Regions from separate parts of the Leifsonia sp. NPDC077715 genome, predicted to be linked through region 2. Evidence: predicted binding sites of a transcription regulator. Region 2 holds the regulator's gene; the other holds the start of a gene.

The links. Region 2 encodes HrcA, which represses chaperone genes, less so after heat shock. Its sites were predicted from a motif close to TTNGCACTCGNNNNNNNCGAGTGCNAA; they were not measured.
Region 1: a site for HrcA is predicted at 3,376-3,402, ahead of AB0P25_RS05115 (Hsp20/alpha crystallin family protein). Genes of this name have one in related genera too.

Annotation. Positions count from the first base shown of each region.
Region 1 covers NZ_JBFBOG010000001.1:1,033,458-1,040,631, reverse strand. Annotated here, with positions in the region: gene hutU (urocanate hydratase) at 1-266, opposite strand, end outside; gene hutH (histidine ammonia-lyase) at 294-1,838, opposite strand; gene AB0P25_RS05125 (IclR family transcriptional regulator) at 1,931-2,689, shown strand; gene AB0P25_RS05120 (DNA starvation/stationary phase protection protein) at 2,714-3,289, opposite strand; gene AB0P25_RS05115 (Hsp20/alpha crystallin family protein) at 3,469-3,936, shown strand; gene AB0P25_RS05110 (SRPBCC family protein) at 3,960-4,400, opposite strand; gene AB0P25_RS05105 (NAD(P)/FAD-dependent oxidoreductase) at 4,403-5,947, opposite strand; gene AB0P25_RS05100 (DEAD/DEAH box helicase) at 6,214-7,174, shown strand, end outside.
Region 2 covers NZ_JBFBOG010000003.1:737,714-744,887, reverse strand. Annotated here, with positions in the region: gene AB0P25_RS17455 (dihydrofolate reductase family protein) at 1-224, opposite strand, end outside; gene AB0P25_RS17450 (DUF1990 domain-containing protein) at 329-976, shown strand; gene hemW (radical SAM family heme chaperone HemW) at 976-2,211, shown strand; gene AB0P25_RS17440 (DUF4870 domain-containing protein) at 2,224-2,607, opposite strand; gene AB0P25_RS17435 (DUF4870 domain-containing protein) at 2,699-3,133, opposite strand; gene hrcA (heat-inducible transcriptional repressor HrcA) at 3,292-4,314, shown strand; gene dnaJ (molecular chaperone DnaJ) at 4,365-5,477, shown strand; gene AB0P25_RS17420 (16S rRNA (uracil(1498)-N(3))-methyltransferase) at 5,480-6,208, shown strand; gene AB0P25_RS17415 (histidine triad nucleotide-binding protein) at 6,280-6,636, shown strand; gene AB0P25_RS17410 (PhoH family protein) at 6,623-7,174, shown strand, end outside.

The DNA.
Region 1 (7,174 bases), on a different contig from region 2:
GTGCGGAACACGCCGACCGGCTTGCCGGACTGCACGAGCAGCGTCTCGTCCGCCTCCAGGTCGCGGAGGGTGGCGACGATCGCGTCGAACGCCTCCCAGCTGCGGGCCGCGCGGCCGGTGCCGCCGTAGACGACCAGGTCGTCCGGCCGCTCGGCCACGTCGGGGTCGAGGTTGTTCATCAGCATCCGCAGCGGCGCCTCGGTCTGCCAGCTCTTCGCGGTGAGCTCGGTGCCGCGCGCGGCGCGGACCGGTCGTGCTCCATCCATCGTGTGGTCCTTTCTTCTGCTCGGCGGCTAGTGGGTCGGGTCGGGGAGATCGGCGGCGCGCCGCAGGGCGCCGGAGGAGAGGAGGGCGTGGGCGGCCTCGATCTCGGGGGACAGGTGGCGGTCGGGGCCAGGGCCGGGGACGGCGCTGCGGAGGGCAGCGATGACGGCGCCCGTGCGCGGGCCGGGCTGCAGCGGAGCGCGGAGGTCGGCGCCGCGGGCGGCGGTCATCACCTCGATCGCGAGCACGCGGGCGAGCCCGTCGAGGGCGCGGCGCAGCTTGCGGGCGGCCCCCCATCCCATCGACACGTGGTCCTCCTGCATCGCGGACGACGGGATGCTGTCCACCGACGCGGGCGCGGCGAGCCGCTTCAGCTCGGAGACGATGCCGGCGGCCGTGTACTGCGCGATCATCAGCCCCGAGTCGACGCCGACCTCGTGCGCGAGGAACGGCGGCAGCCCCTGGTTGCGTGCGGGATCGAGGAAGCGGTCGGTGCGCCGCTCGGACATGCTCGCCACATCCGCCACCGCGATCGCCAGGAAGTCCAGGACGTACGCCACGGGCGCGCCGTGGAAGTTGCCGTTCGACTCGACCCTGCCGTCAAGCGTCAGGACCGGGTTGTCGACCGCCGATGCCAGCTCGCGGGAGGCGACGAGCTCGGCGTGGTCCACGGTGTCGCGCGCGGCGCCGTGCACCTGCGGGGAGCAGCGCAGCGAGTACGCGTCCTGGACGCGCGTGCACTCCGGGCCCTTGTGGCTGGCGACGATCGGGGAGCCGGCGAGCATCGCGCGCAGATTCGCGGCCGAGATGGCCTGGCCCGCCTGTGGGCGCAGCCGCTGCAGGTCGTCGGCGAAGACGGCGTCGGTGCCGAGCAGCGCCTCGACGCTCATCGCAGCGGCGATGTCGGCGTCGGCGAGGAGGCCGTGCAGGTCGTGGATGGCCAGCGCGAGCATCCCGAGCATCCCGTCGGTGCCGTTGATGAGCGCGAGCCCTTCCTTTTCGGCGAGGACGACCGGCCGGATGCCCGCCGCCGCCAGGGCCGCGGAGGCGTCCACGAGCTCACCGTCGACGCGGACGCGGCCCTCGCCCATCGCCGCGAGGGCGCACTGCGCAAGCGGCGCCAGGTCCCCGGAGCAGCCGAGCGACCCGTACTCGTGGACGACCGGCGTGATCCCGGCGTTCAGGAGGGCCGCGTACGTCTCGACGGTCTCGGGCCGGGCGCCGGTGCGTCCGGTCATCAGGGTGGACAGGCGCAGCAGCACGAGTGCGCGCACCACCTCCTGCTCGACCTCCGGGCCGGAGCCCGCCGCGTGCGATCGCACCAGGCTGGCCTGCAGCTGCGCGCGCCGGTCGCCGGGGATGAACGTGGTGGCGAGGGCGCCGAACCCGGTGGAGATGCCGTAGTGCGGCTCGGTGTCGTCGGCGAGCGCTTCGATGATCGCGCGGGAGGCGGCGACGCCCTCCAGCGCCTCGGGGTCGAGTTCGATGCGGGCGTCGTGCCGGGCGACGGCGACGACGTCGGCGATGGTCAGCGCGCCGGTGCCGACGGTGACGGAGGTCTGGGTCTGGAGCATGCTCCGATCCTCGCGCCGAGGGCGGTGGCGGCGGGTCAGCGGTAGGCTGCTCGGTGTCCGGGATCCCAGACTCGGCCGGCGAGGAGGATGACGTGAGCAAGGTGCCCGCCGCCGAGAACACGCTCCGCATCCTGGGCTACCTGGGGACGCAGCGCGGTCCGGTGCCCGCCGCCGCGATCGCCGGACACCTCGGGCTGCCGCGCTCGACCGTCTACCACCTGCTCACGGTGCTGGCGGAGCACGGCTTCGTGCTGCACTTCCCCGAGGCGAAACGCTACGGCCTGGGCGTCGCGGCGTACGAGCTGTCGAGCGGGTTCTCGCGGCAGCAGCCGCTCAGCCGCCTCGGGCGTCCCATCGTCGCGGCTCTCGTGGATGCGATCGGGGAGTCCGGGCACGTCGCCGTGCTGCACGGGCGCGACGTGGTCTACATCGTCGAGGAGCGCGCCCCGCGCCGGCCGCGCCTCGTCACGGATGTGGGCGTCCGTCTCCCCGCGCACCTGACGGCGAGCGGACGCGCCCTGCTGGCCACGCTCCCCCGGGAGCAGCTGCGCGCGCTGTACCCGGATTCCGGCGCGTTCGAGGACCGCACCGGCTCCGGCCCGCACTCGTACGCCGAGTTGCGCCGCCTGGTGACCGAGGCGCGCGAGCGCGGCTACGCGACGGAGGACGGCGACGTGACGCCGGGCTTCGCGTCCGTCGCCGTCTCCGTGCGCGATCACGCGGGCTGGCCGGCGGCCGGGATCGCCGTCACGTTCCCGCGCGAGAACGTCCCGCCGGAGCGATGGGATGGGCTCGCCGCGCGGGTGCGCGAGACGGCGGCCGAGCTGTCCCGCCGGATCCGGGGGAGCTGACCGGCCACCGCCTCGCGTGGACGCTCAGGCCCGGCTGGGCGTGCGGTTCTCTGCGCTGACCATCCAGGCGAACTGCTCCAGCTTCTCGATGATCGCGTGGAGCAGGTCGGCCGAGGTCGGGTCCTCCTCGTCGACGTCGTCGTGCACGTCGCGCATGGTGCGGACGACCGCCTCCAGCCGCTCGGTGATGAGGTCCACCGTCTCCTCGGTGTCGACCTCGCCGTTCGGGAACTCCGGGAGGCTGGTCTGCTCGGCGACGGTCGCGCTGCGTCCGTCGGGCGTCGCATGCAGAGCGCGCAGTCGCTCGGCGACGTCGTCGCTGAACTCGCGCGCGGCCTCGACGATCTCGTCGAGCTGCAGGTGGAGGTCGCGGAAGTTGCGGCCGACGACGTTCCAGTGCGCCTGCTTGCCCTGGAGGTGCAGCTCGATCAGGTCGACGTGCACGCGCTGGAGGTTCTGCGCCAGCTCGGTCGAGGCGACGAAGCCGTGCTCGGCGTGCTCGCGGCGCGTCGGGGCGACGCCGACCGCGCTCGTGCGGCGGACCGCGGGGGTCTTCGGCTTCTTCGCGCTGCTCTTCGTCTTGGTGTCGGTTGCGGCCACGATGGGTCCCTTCTGTTCGATGGACGACACGCACGGTATGCCGCGGGAACGCGGCCCGGAACCGCCTTGACAAGCCCGAAAACCACTTGGCACTCTCGTAGTGAGAGTGCTAATATCTGTGGCCGAAAGGCGGCGATAACCGCCTCTCATCAGCTCAATTGAAGAAAGGGGTACATCTGATGGCCATGTCGTTCGATCCTTTCTCCCAGTTGGACCGGATCGCCCAGAGCGTGTTCGACACCAGTCGCCAGCCGCGCCTGATGCCGGTCGACCTCTTCCGGGAGGGCGACCGCTACATCCTGAACGCCGACCTTCCCGGCGCCGACCCGTCGTCGGTGGATGTGGACGTCGACGGCCACCTCCTCACGATCCGCGCGGTGCGCACGGCCGCCGATCGCGACGGTGCCCGCTGGCTCGCGCAGGAGCGGCCCTACGGTGCCTACATGCGCCAGTTCACGATCGGCGACGACGTCGATCCGGACGGCATCACCGCGTCGTACGACAACGGGGTGCTGAGCGTCATGATCCCGGTCGCCGAGCGGGCGAAGCCGCGCAAGATCGCGGTGGAGTCGAGGCGATCGGAGGGCGGCGGCGGCACGATGCGCGTCGATGAGGCGCGCAGCGACGCCCGGGCGGTCTCGTCGTAACCGGGTGACCGCGGGGGCCGCCGTCAGTGTTCGGCGCGCCCCCGCGCCACCCACTCCAGCCGCCGCAGCGTCTCCGCGTTCCGCACATGCAGCAGCGCGTCGGCGATGACCCCGGGGAGCTTCGTCACGATCCCGGTGTGGGGGTACTCCTCGATGCGCACCAGGCAGCCTCCGCCGCGCGGCTTCACGTCGATGATCACGCGCTCGGTGCCGAAGGGCCGCGTCTTCGCCTCCAGCACCATCCGCCGCGGCGGGTCCCACTCGTCGATGCGCGTCTCGTCGTTGAGGACCAGCGGCCACACGCCCACGGAGTGGTGCAGGCGCGAGCCCTGCGCGGGGTAGCGGTCGTCCGCTGCGCGCAGACGGGACGCGCCGACGACCCAGGTCGGGTAGACCCACGGGTCGGCGAGGACGGCGAAGACCTGCTCGGGTGTGCAGGCCATACGGCGGACGTTGACGGACATGATCACGGCTCCGATGGGGTCGGTGGACGCAGCGCGTCCGGGATGAGCGGGGCGGACGGCGGAGCGGCTACCTGGTCGGGCGCGGGCGCGAGGTCGGGCATCCGGGTCATCCCGAACTCGTGGCGGAGGGCGCTGCGGGCCGCGTAGTAACCGCCCAGGCCGTGGACGCCCGGGCCGGGCGTCACGGACGCAGAGGCCAGATAGAGGCCGCGCCCGGGCATCCGCCACGGCTCCGTCGAGAGCACGGGACGCGCGACGAGCTGACCCAAGTCGGGGGCGCCGGCGGAGATGTCGCCGCCGATGTAGTTGGGGTTGTGCTGCTCCATCTGCACCGCGTTCATCGTGTTCGTGCCGATGATGAGGTCGCGGAAGCCGGGTGCGAACTGCTCGATGCGGCGGATGATCGCCTCCGTGCGGTCCTCCGTCGAACCGCGCGGCACATGCGTGTAGGCCCAGAGCACGTGCTTCCCCGCGGGCGCGCGGGTGGCGTCGAACAGCGACGGCTGCGCGACCAGCACGTACGGCGGGTCGCTCTGCCGGCCGTGCGCCACCGCATTCTCCGAGCGCGCGGTCTCTGGACGGGTGCCGCCCAGGTGGACGGTGCCCGTCTCGAACAGCTCGGGGTTGGTCCACGGGACCGGGCCGGACAGGGCGAAGTCAGCTTTGAAGACGCCGTTGCCGTCACGGAAGCGGGAGACGCGGCGGAGGTAGGACGCGGGGAGCCGGTCCTCGCCGAGCCGGACCGCGTCCGCCACGTGCGTGTCGAAGACGATCACCCGTGCGTCCGGCAGGTCGGCCAGTGACGTGACCGGCGTGCTCGTGACGATCTCGCCGCCGTGCGCTTGCAGGTCGGCGGCCATCGCGTCCGCGATCGCCCGGCTGCCTCCGACGGGGATCGGCCAGCCGCGGGCGTGGGCCTGGACTGCGAGCGCGAGCCCGGCGGCCGCGCCGGCCAGGCTGGGCAGCGACAGCGTCGTGTGCGCGAAGACGCCGGAGAGCAGCGCGCCCGGCGCTTCGGTGCGGAACGGAAGGTCCCACCACGGGCCGCCCTGCGCGAGTGCGGTGAGCCCGAACCGTGCGGCGACGAGTGGATGCCGGGGCACCTGCAGCAGCTCCGAGAGGGTGAACTGCGCCACCGCGTCCGCGTCGCGCACCAGCGGACCGAGGAGCGCCCGCCAGGCCGGCCCGTCGACGCCGAGGCCGTCCACCGTGCGCTCCAGGTCGAGGTACGCCATGGCGACCCGGCCGCCGTCCAGAGGGTTGCCGTACGACGCCGTCGGCACCACGAACGGCACCCGGCGCTCCAGCTGGAACCTGCGGAAGAACCCGGAGGCGAAGGCGAGCGGATGCACGGCCGAGCAGATGTCGTGCAGGAAGCCCGGCAGCGTCAACTCCTCGGTGCGGAGGCCGCCGCCGATGGTCGCGTTGCGCTCGTACACCCGCACCCGGAGGCCGGCCCGCGCGAGCGTCAGCGCGGCCGCGAGACCGTTCGGGCCCGACCCGATGACGATCGCATCGAGGCCGTCCGACGAGGTGGATGCGCTCATACCTCCCTGTATACCCCGCGCCCGCACAGCGGCCGAGGGTGATGGGCAGCCCGTTCCCAGCCTGCGTCCTGTATCGTTGGCAGGTCGGCTCTTGACACCGCGCTCGTCGCGCGGATGGGTTTGTCAGTCAAGCGGGCCGGTTCTGCACCCGATCAGCGGTGCGGATCACATGATCGTGAACGGCCCGAGCAGAGTTTCGCCCGGGATACATCCGGTGCGCTTCGGCGTGCCGCCGCGCACTCGAGACCAACCCAGGAAGCACATCCATGCCCGGATACAACAAAGACCGACGATCGCAGCCGTCCCGCGGCGGCGCCCCCAAGAGCGGCAGCCGCAGCCCCAAGCACCGCGGCTACCGCGCCGAGGAGCAGGGCGCGGCCCCGAAGAAGGCCCGCTGGAGCACGGAGGACCGCGCCGCGCGCGGCCGCTCCGTCTACGGCAGCCGCGACGACAGCGCCGGCTCCGGCCGCGGTGCCTCGCGCGGAGAGCGCCCCAACTGGGAGCCCCGCGGCAAGGACGCGCGCCGCACCGAGCGCGAGTGGGAGGACCGCTCGCAGCGCCAGGAGCGTCCGCGCCGGTCGTACGACGACCGCGCCGAGCGTCCGCGCCGCGACCAGGACGACCGTCCGCGTCGCGACTTCGGTGACCGTGCCGAGCGCCCGCGGCGCGAGTACGACGACCGCCCGCGGCGTCAGTACGACGACCGTACGGAGCGTTCGCGTCGCGACTTCGGTGACCGTGCCGATCGTCCGCGTCGGGAGTACGACGACCGCCCGCGTCGCGACTTCGGTGACCGTGCCGAGCGCCCGCGTCGTGAGTACGACGACCGCCCGCGTCGTCAGTACGAGGACCGTGCGGAGCGTCCCCGCCGCGACTTCGGCGACCGTGCCGAGCGTCCCCGCCGTGAGTACGACGACCGTCCGCGTCGCGACTTCGGTGACCGTGCCGAGCGCCCCCGCCGCGAGTTCGGTGACCGTCCCCGCCGCGACTTCGGCGACCGCGCCGAGCGTCCCCGCCGCGACTTCGACGACCGCCCGCGCCGCGACTCCTCCTTCTACCCGTCGCGCGACGAGAAGCCCGCGTTCGACCCCACCGACGATGTCGTCCTCGAGCGCCTGGAGGCGGAGGCCATCCAGGCGCAGGACGTCGAGGGCGTGACCTTCGCCGATCTCGGCCTCGGCGGCAACATCGTCCGCGCGCTCGCCGAGCTCGGCGCCGAGACCCCGT
Region 2 (7,174 bases):
GAGCGCGCCCAGATGTCGTAGGTGGTCCGGCCGAGCAGCAGCGCCTCGGTGCGGCTCTCCCAGTCGAGCACGAGCGAGTCGTCGGAGCCGTCGTCGTGCTCCGCGTCCCAGTCCAGGGCCCAGCCGCCGTAGGGGAAGTCGCCCGAGGGGTCCTCCTCCGGTCCGCCGCCGCCCTGCACCACGCCGTCGAGCGTGATGAACGCCTGCAGCACGATCCTGCCCATGGGTGCTCCCTTCGCTGCGAGTCCTGTCCACTACAGCACGGCCGCCTCCCGGGCTCCAGACCCCCGTTTCGCGAACCTGCGCCGGATGGCGGAAGATGGATGACATGCGGCGCTCCAGCTTCACCGACCAACCCGTCACGTACGGGGCGGTCGGCGCCACCCAGGCGGCGGATCTGCTGTACTACCCGCCGAAGGGCTACAAGCCGCTGGAGCGCAGCATCCGGTTGGGCAGCGGCGACGAGCGCTTCGACGCCGCGGCGACCGCGCTCATGGCGTGGGGCGTGCAGAAGGGCAGCGGCATCCTCGTCACCGACGTGAACGAGGGCACCGGCGTGCAGTACGAGGGCGTCGAGTTCGGGCCCGACGGCACACCGATGCGGATGCGCGCCAACCGGCCCGAGGAGGACGTCTTCGCCGACGATGGCACCCCGTTCGTCCGCAACGGGATGACGGCGGTGCTGAAGATCCCGTTCGGCCCGTTCAAGGTGTCCGCACCCATCCGCGTGGTCTATGTGATCGACGAGCCGCACCGGCGCGGCTTCGCCTATGGGACGCTGCACGGCCATCCAGAGAGCGGCGAGGAGCTGTTCCTGGTCGAACGCCACGACGACGGGACCGTGTGGTTCGTCCTTCGCGCGCTCTCCCGGCCCTCCAACGCCTTCTACCGGCTGGTGTCGCCCGTGCTCGGGATGGTGCAGCGTCGCTACACCGCCAAGTACCTCCGCGCGCTTCACCCCGCGAGCTCCGCCTGATGCCGAGCACCCTGCCCCTGGGCGACCCGGCCCCCGCCGACGGTCTGCTGCCCGCGAGCGCGGCGGACGGCGCCGGCGACCGCGACTTCGGCGTGTACCTGCACGTCCCGTTCTGCCGCGTCCGCTGCGGCTACTGCGACTTCAACACGTACACCGCGACCGAGCTGCGCGGCGTCTCCCAGTCCGAGTACGCAGGCCACGCCGTCCGCGAGGTGGAGTTCGCGGCCGGTGTGCTCCGCGACAGCGGCCTCCCGCATCGCCCCGTCTCCACCGTGTTCTTCGGCGGCGGCACTCCCACGCTGCTCCCGCCGGGCGACCTCGCGGCCATGCTGGGCGCGGTCCGCGACGCCTGGGGGCTCGCCGACGGCGCCGAGGTGACCACCGAGGCGAACCCCGACTCGGTGGATGCCGACGACCTCCGCCGCCTCGCCGACGCCGGCTTCACGCGGGTGTCGTTCGGGATGCAGTCCGCCGTCCCGCACGTCCTGGAGACGCTGGAGCGCACCCACGACCCGGCGCGCATCCCGCTCGTCGTCGGCTGGGCGCGCGAGGCCGGACTCCAGGTGAGCCTCGACCTCATCTACGGCACGCCGGGGGAGTCGTTGGACGACTGGTCGCAGAGCCTCGACACCGCGCTGGCCTGCAAGCCGGACCACCTGTCGGCGTACGCGCTGATCGTCGAGCCGGGCACCAAGCTCGCGCGGCAGATCCGCTCGGGGCAGGTGCCCGAGCCGGACGACGACCTCGAAGCCGACATGTACGAGCTGGCCGACCAGCGCCTCGCCGACGCCGGGTACGACTGGTACGAGGTCAGCAACTGGGCAACGGATCAGACCCACCGCTCCCGGCACAACCTCGCCTACTGGCTCGGACACGACTGGTGGGGGATCGGCCCGGGCGCGCACAGCCACGTCGGCGGCGTCCGCTGGTGGAACGTGAAGCACCCGGCCGCCTACGCCCAGCGGGTGCTGGCGGGCGAGTCCCCGGCAGCCGGGCGCGAGACGCTGGACGCGGGAACGCGGCACGTCGAGCGCGTCCTGCTGCTCAGCCGCATCCGCGAAGGCGTGTCGACTGCGGAGCTCGGAGACGCCAGCCGCCACGAGATCCCCGGCCTCATCGCCGACGGCCTGGTGGACGGAAGAGCCGCCCTCCGCGGGTCGATCGTGCTGACCTTGCGGGGGCGGCTCCTGGCCGACGCTGTGGTGCGCCGGCTGCTCGCGGACGAGGCCGCGTGAGCGGCCGAGTCGCTAGCTGACGAACTTGATCGCGATCGGATACGTGTAGTACTCGCCCTGGTTCGCCTTGATCGCGGCGATGATGCTGAACACGATGTCGAGCACCCACGCGGCGATGATGATGAAGATGCCGATGACGACGATCGACAGGATGCCGCCGACGACGTAGGCGATGAAGATCGTGATCTGGAAGTTCAGCGCCGTCGCCGCGTGCGCCCGGACGAACGGACCGCGGTCCTTCAGCACCAGGTACCCGATGAGCGCCGGGATCCAGCTGAACAGGATGCCGCCGATCTGGATGAGGGTCGCCCAAAGCTTCTCGTCGGCCGGGCTGAGCTGCTGCGCGGCGCCGCCGTAGGGCTGCTGCGGCGGGGGCGGCGGAGGTGTCGCGGACATGGTGCTGTTCTCCCTTGTTGGACAGGGTGGACATGGTCGGCCTCAGCCTAGGGCGTGAAGCCCCAGCCTGAGAAGAGTCTGAACGCGTCGGTTACTTGATGAAGCGGAAGTTCACCGGGTAGCGATAGGTGCCGCCGCTGTTCACGCGCACGAAGCCGAGGATCGAGAACACCAGGTTCACGATGTACAGCGCCCACGGGATGAGCAGGCCGAAGAGCAGATAGCCGATCCCGTAGGTGAAGCTGCCGATGATCACCCCGATGATCTGCGAGGCGATCCAGGCGAGGATCCAGGTGATCTGCCAGTTCAGGGCTTCCTTGGCCTCCTGGTTGGTGAGACGTCCGCGGTCCTTGAACACGAGGTAGATGATGAGGGAGGGGAGGATCCACAGGATGCCTCCCAGATGGGCGAAGGCGGCCCACTGCTTGTCCTGCGCGGCATCGAGCGGGGCGGCGGGGGTCGAGGCGTACGGCTGCTGCGGGGGGACGCCGCCGGCGGGGTCGGCGGGCTGATTCGGGTCTGACATCGGCGTAGCCCTTTCATGATCGGTTGCGACACGCGTCGAACCGGTGCACATACGGTACTGCCGCCGTGTCACAGCCGACAATCATCCTGACCGCGTTTCCTCGCGGTAGGATTGGCACTCAGGAACAGCGAGTGCTAATCGGTCGACGGGAGGCGGGCATGGTCTCGGAACGCAGTCTCGAAGTGCTGCGCGTCATCGTTCAGGATTACGTGGCGTCGCGGGAGCCGGTGGGATCGAAGAGCATCGTGGAGCGGCACTCCTTCGGCGTGTCCGCCGCGACCATCCGGAACGACATGGCCCTGCTCGAGGAGGAGGAGCTGATCGCGGCTCCGCACACCTCCTCCGGGCGCGTCCCCACCGACAAGGGCTACCGCCTGTTCGTCGACCACCTGGCCGAAGTGCGGCCGCTGTCGACCGCGCAGCGCACGGCCATCGAGACGTTCCTCGGCGCGTCCGGCGACTTCGACGAAGTGCTCTCGCGCACCGTGCGCCTGCTCTCGCAGCTGACCAACCAGGTCGCGCTGGTGCAGTACCCCTCGGTGACGCGCTCGCGCATCCGGCACATCGAGCTGGTCGCGCTCGCGCCGCGGCGGCTGCTCAGCGTGCTCATCACCGATTCCGGTGCGGTGGAGCAGCGGGTCATCGAGCTGCCGGCCGAGCTGAGCGACGAGGATGTGGCCGAGATCCGCGGCGCGATCAACGGGGCGGTCGCCGGCCTGACCCTGACCGAGGCGACCACCCGGATGCGCGACCTGCCCGCCGCACTCACCGACCGCACCCGCGCGCTGGTCGAGCCCGTCGCGAGCGCCCTGCTCGATCAGATCGCCGCCAACCGGCAGGAGAAGCTGGTCATGGCCGGTGCGGCCAACCTGGTCCGCACCGAGCTCGACTTCCCGGGCAGCATCACGCCGGTCCTGGAGGCGATCGAGGAGCAGGTGGTGCTCCTGCGGCTCTTCGACGAGATGGCGACCGACCAGCACGGCGTGGCCGTCAGCATCGGCCGAGAGAACGCCGTCTTCGGGCTCACGGAAGCATCCATCGTCTCCAGCGGTTACAGTGCGGCAGGAGCGGATGTGGCCCGCGTGGGCCTGCTCGGTCCGCTCCGCATGGACTACTCGGGCAACATGGCGGCCGTCCGCGCCGTCGCCCGCTACCTCTCCCGGCTGCTCGGCGACCAATAGGCGCCGGCAGCCCGAATCACAGCACGACGAAAGAAGAAGGAACAGCCCACGTGGCCGACCACTACGAAGTCCTCGGTGTCGAGCGAGACGCCAGCCCCGACGAGATCAAGAAGGCGTACCGCCGCCTCGCGCGCGAGCTGCACCCGGATGTGAACCCGAGCGCCGAGGCGCAGGAGCGGTTCAAGCTGGTGACGCACGCGTACGACGTCCTCAGCGACCCGCAGCAGCGTCAGCAGTACGACCTCGGCGGCTCCGGCGGTTTCGGCGGAGCGGGCGGGGCCGACTTCGCTGGCTTCAGCGACATCTTCGAGACGTTCTTCGGCGGGGGAGGCGGCGGGGGCCGTGGGCCGCGGTCGCGCCGCGAGCGGGGTCAGGATGCGCTGCTGCGCGTCGAGGTCGACCTCGACGAGGTCGTCTTCGGCACGCACCGCGACCTCGAGGTCGACACGGCCGTCGTCTGCGAGACCTGCAACGGCTCCTGCTGCCAGCCGGGAACCCAGCCCGTGACCTGCGACATCTGCCACGGCACCGGCAGCATCCAGCGGTCCGTCCGCTCGCTGCTCGGCAACGTGATGACCTCGAGCCCGTGCGGCACCTGCCGCGGCTACGGCACGGTCATCGCCACGCCGTGCGTCACCTGCCAGGGCCAGGGTCGCGTGCGCGCCCGCCGCACCGTTCCGGTGGACATCCCCGCCGGCGTCGACACCGGCCTGCGCCTGCAGATGCCGGGCAGCGGCGAGGCCGGCCCCGCCGGCGGCCCGAACGGCGACCTCTACCTCGAGATCAAGGTGAAGCACCACGAGGTGTTCAGTCGCGACGGCGACGACCTGCTCTGCACGCTGGAGCTGTCGATGACGGACGCGATCCTCGGCACGACCGCGACGGTGAAGGCGCTCGACGGCGACATCCGCCTCGAGCTCAAGCCCGGCACGCAGTCCGCCGACATCGTCACGGTCAAGGACCGGGGCATCACGCACCTGCGCGGCAGCGGCCGCGGCGACCTGCGGGTCGGCATCCAGGTGGTCACGCCGACCAAGCTCGACCACAAGGAGAAGGAGCTGATCAAGAAGTTCGCCTCCACCTACAAGGGGTCGCAGCCGTCGCTGGCGCACTTCCAGCAGGGGCTGTTCGCCAAGCTCCGCGACCGGTTCCTCAACCTGTAACCGTGGCGTCGCTCTACCTGCGCGAAGACCTGGCCGATGTGGAGGTCGGAGGCCGGCTGTCGTTGACCGGCGCGGAAGCGAAGCACGCCGCGACCGTGAACCGCACGCGGCCCGGGGAGTCGGTGCTCATCGGCAACGGCCGCGGTCTCGTCGCGTCGGGCGAGGTGCTGGTGTCGACGAACACCGAGCTGACGATCGACGTGGAGTCGGTGTCGCGCGTGCCGCGTCCCACGCCGGCGATCACGCTGGTCCAGGCACTGGCCAAGGGCGACCGCGACGAGCTGGCCATCCAGGCGGCGACGGAGCTGGGGGTGGATGCGGTGGTGCCGTGGTCCGCCTCCCGCTCGGTGTCGCGCTGGGAAGGTGCCAAGGTCGTGAAGGGCCGAGAGCGCTGGGCGACGATCGTGCGGGAGGCGGCGAAGCAGTCCATCCGCGCCTGGACGCCGGAGGTGGGCGAGCTCTCGACGACGAAGCAGATCGCGGCACTGGCTGCGGGCGCGCGCGTGCTCGTGCTCGAACCCGATGCCGAGGCGCCGCTCACGGGGATCGCGCCGGACGGCCGCGACCTCGTGCTCGTCGTCGGCCCGGAGGGCGGGATCGCTCCCCAGGAGCTCGACGCTTTCCGGGCCGCCGGGGCGGAGCTCGTCCGTCTCGGCGAAACGGTGCTCCGCACGTCCACCGCGGGTCCGGCGGCGCTGGCGGTGCTCAACGCGGCCCTCGGGCGCTGGTAGGCCGCATCCGTACGTCACGCCGACAGCGGACAGCCCGGCCGCATGTCACCCTGCGCGAATAGGATGGAGCCATGGCAGACGAAGAGCGTTCGATCTTCTCCCGCATCATCGCGGGCGAGATCCCGGCCGACGTGGTGTACGACTCGGAGCGCGTGATCGCGTTCCGCGACATCGCGCCGAAGGCCCCGGTGCACCTGCTCGTCGTCCCCAAGACCGAGCAGTACCGCGATGTCACCGAGCTCGCCGCCGGCGACCCCGCGCTGCTCGCCGAGGTCGTCGCCACGGCGCAGAAGCTCGCCGACGAGCACTCGGACGGCGACTTCCGCCTCATCTTCAACACCGGCGCGGGCGCGGGCCAGACCGTGTTCCACGTCCACGCGCACGTCCTCAGCGGCGATCTCCAGGAAGGATCACTTGCCCAGCTCTGAATCCACCCAGCCGACCCCGGCCGAGTCCGGCGCCGAGGCGCGTCTCAGCGTCGACGGCGTGCAGATGGTCCGACTCCTCGGCCCGCAGGACCGCCTCCTCACCACACTGGAGCGGCAGTACCCGCTGGTGAACGTGCACGTGCGCGGCAACGAGATCACCCTGACCGGCGACGCGACGCAGGTCGCGGCAGCGCAGCGGCTCGTGGAGGAGCTGCTGCAGATGGTCCGCAACGGACAGGATCTCTCTCCCGCCGAGGTCACCAGCTCGGCCAAGATGCTCGGCACCGACCTCAACCTGAGCCCGTCCGACGTGCTCGGGCAGGCGATCCTGACCGCACGCGGCAAGAGCATCCGGCCGAAGACGCTCGGCCAGAGCCAGTACGTCGACGCGATCGACCACAACACGATCGTGTTCGGGATCGGCCCGGCCGGTACCGGCAAGACGTACCTCGCGATGGCGAAGGCCGTGCAGGCGCTGCAGCGCAAAGAGGTCAGCCGCATCATCCTGACGCGCCCGGCGGTCGAGGCCGGCGAGCGG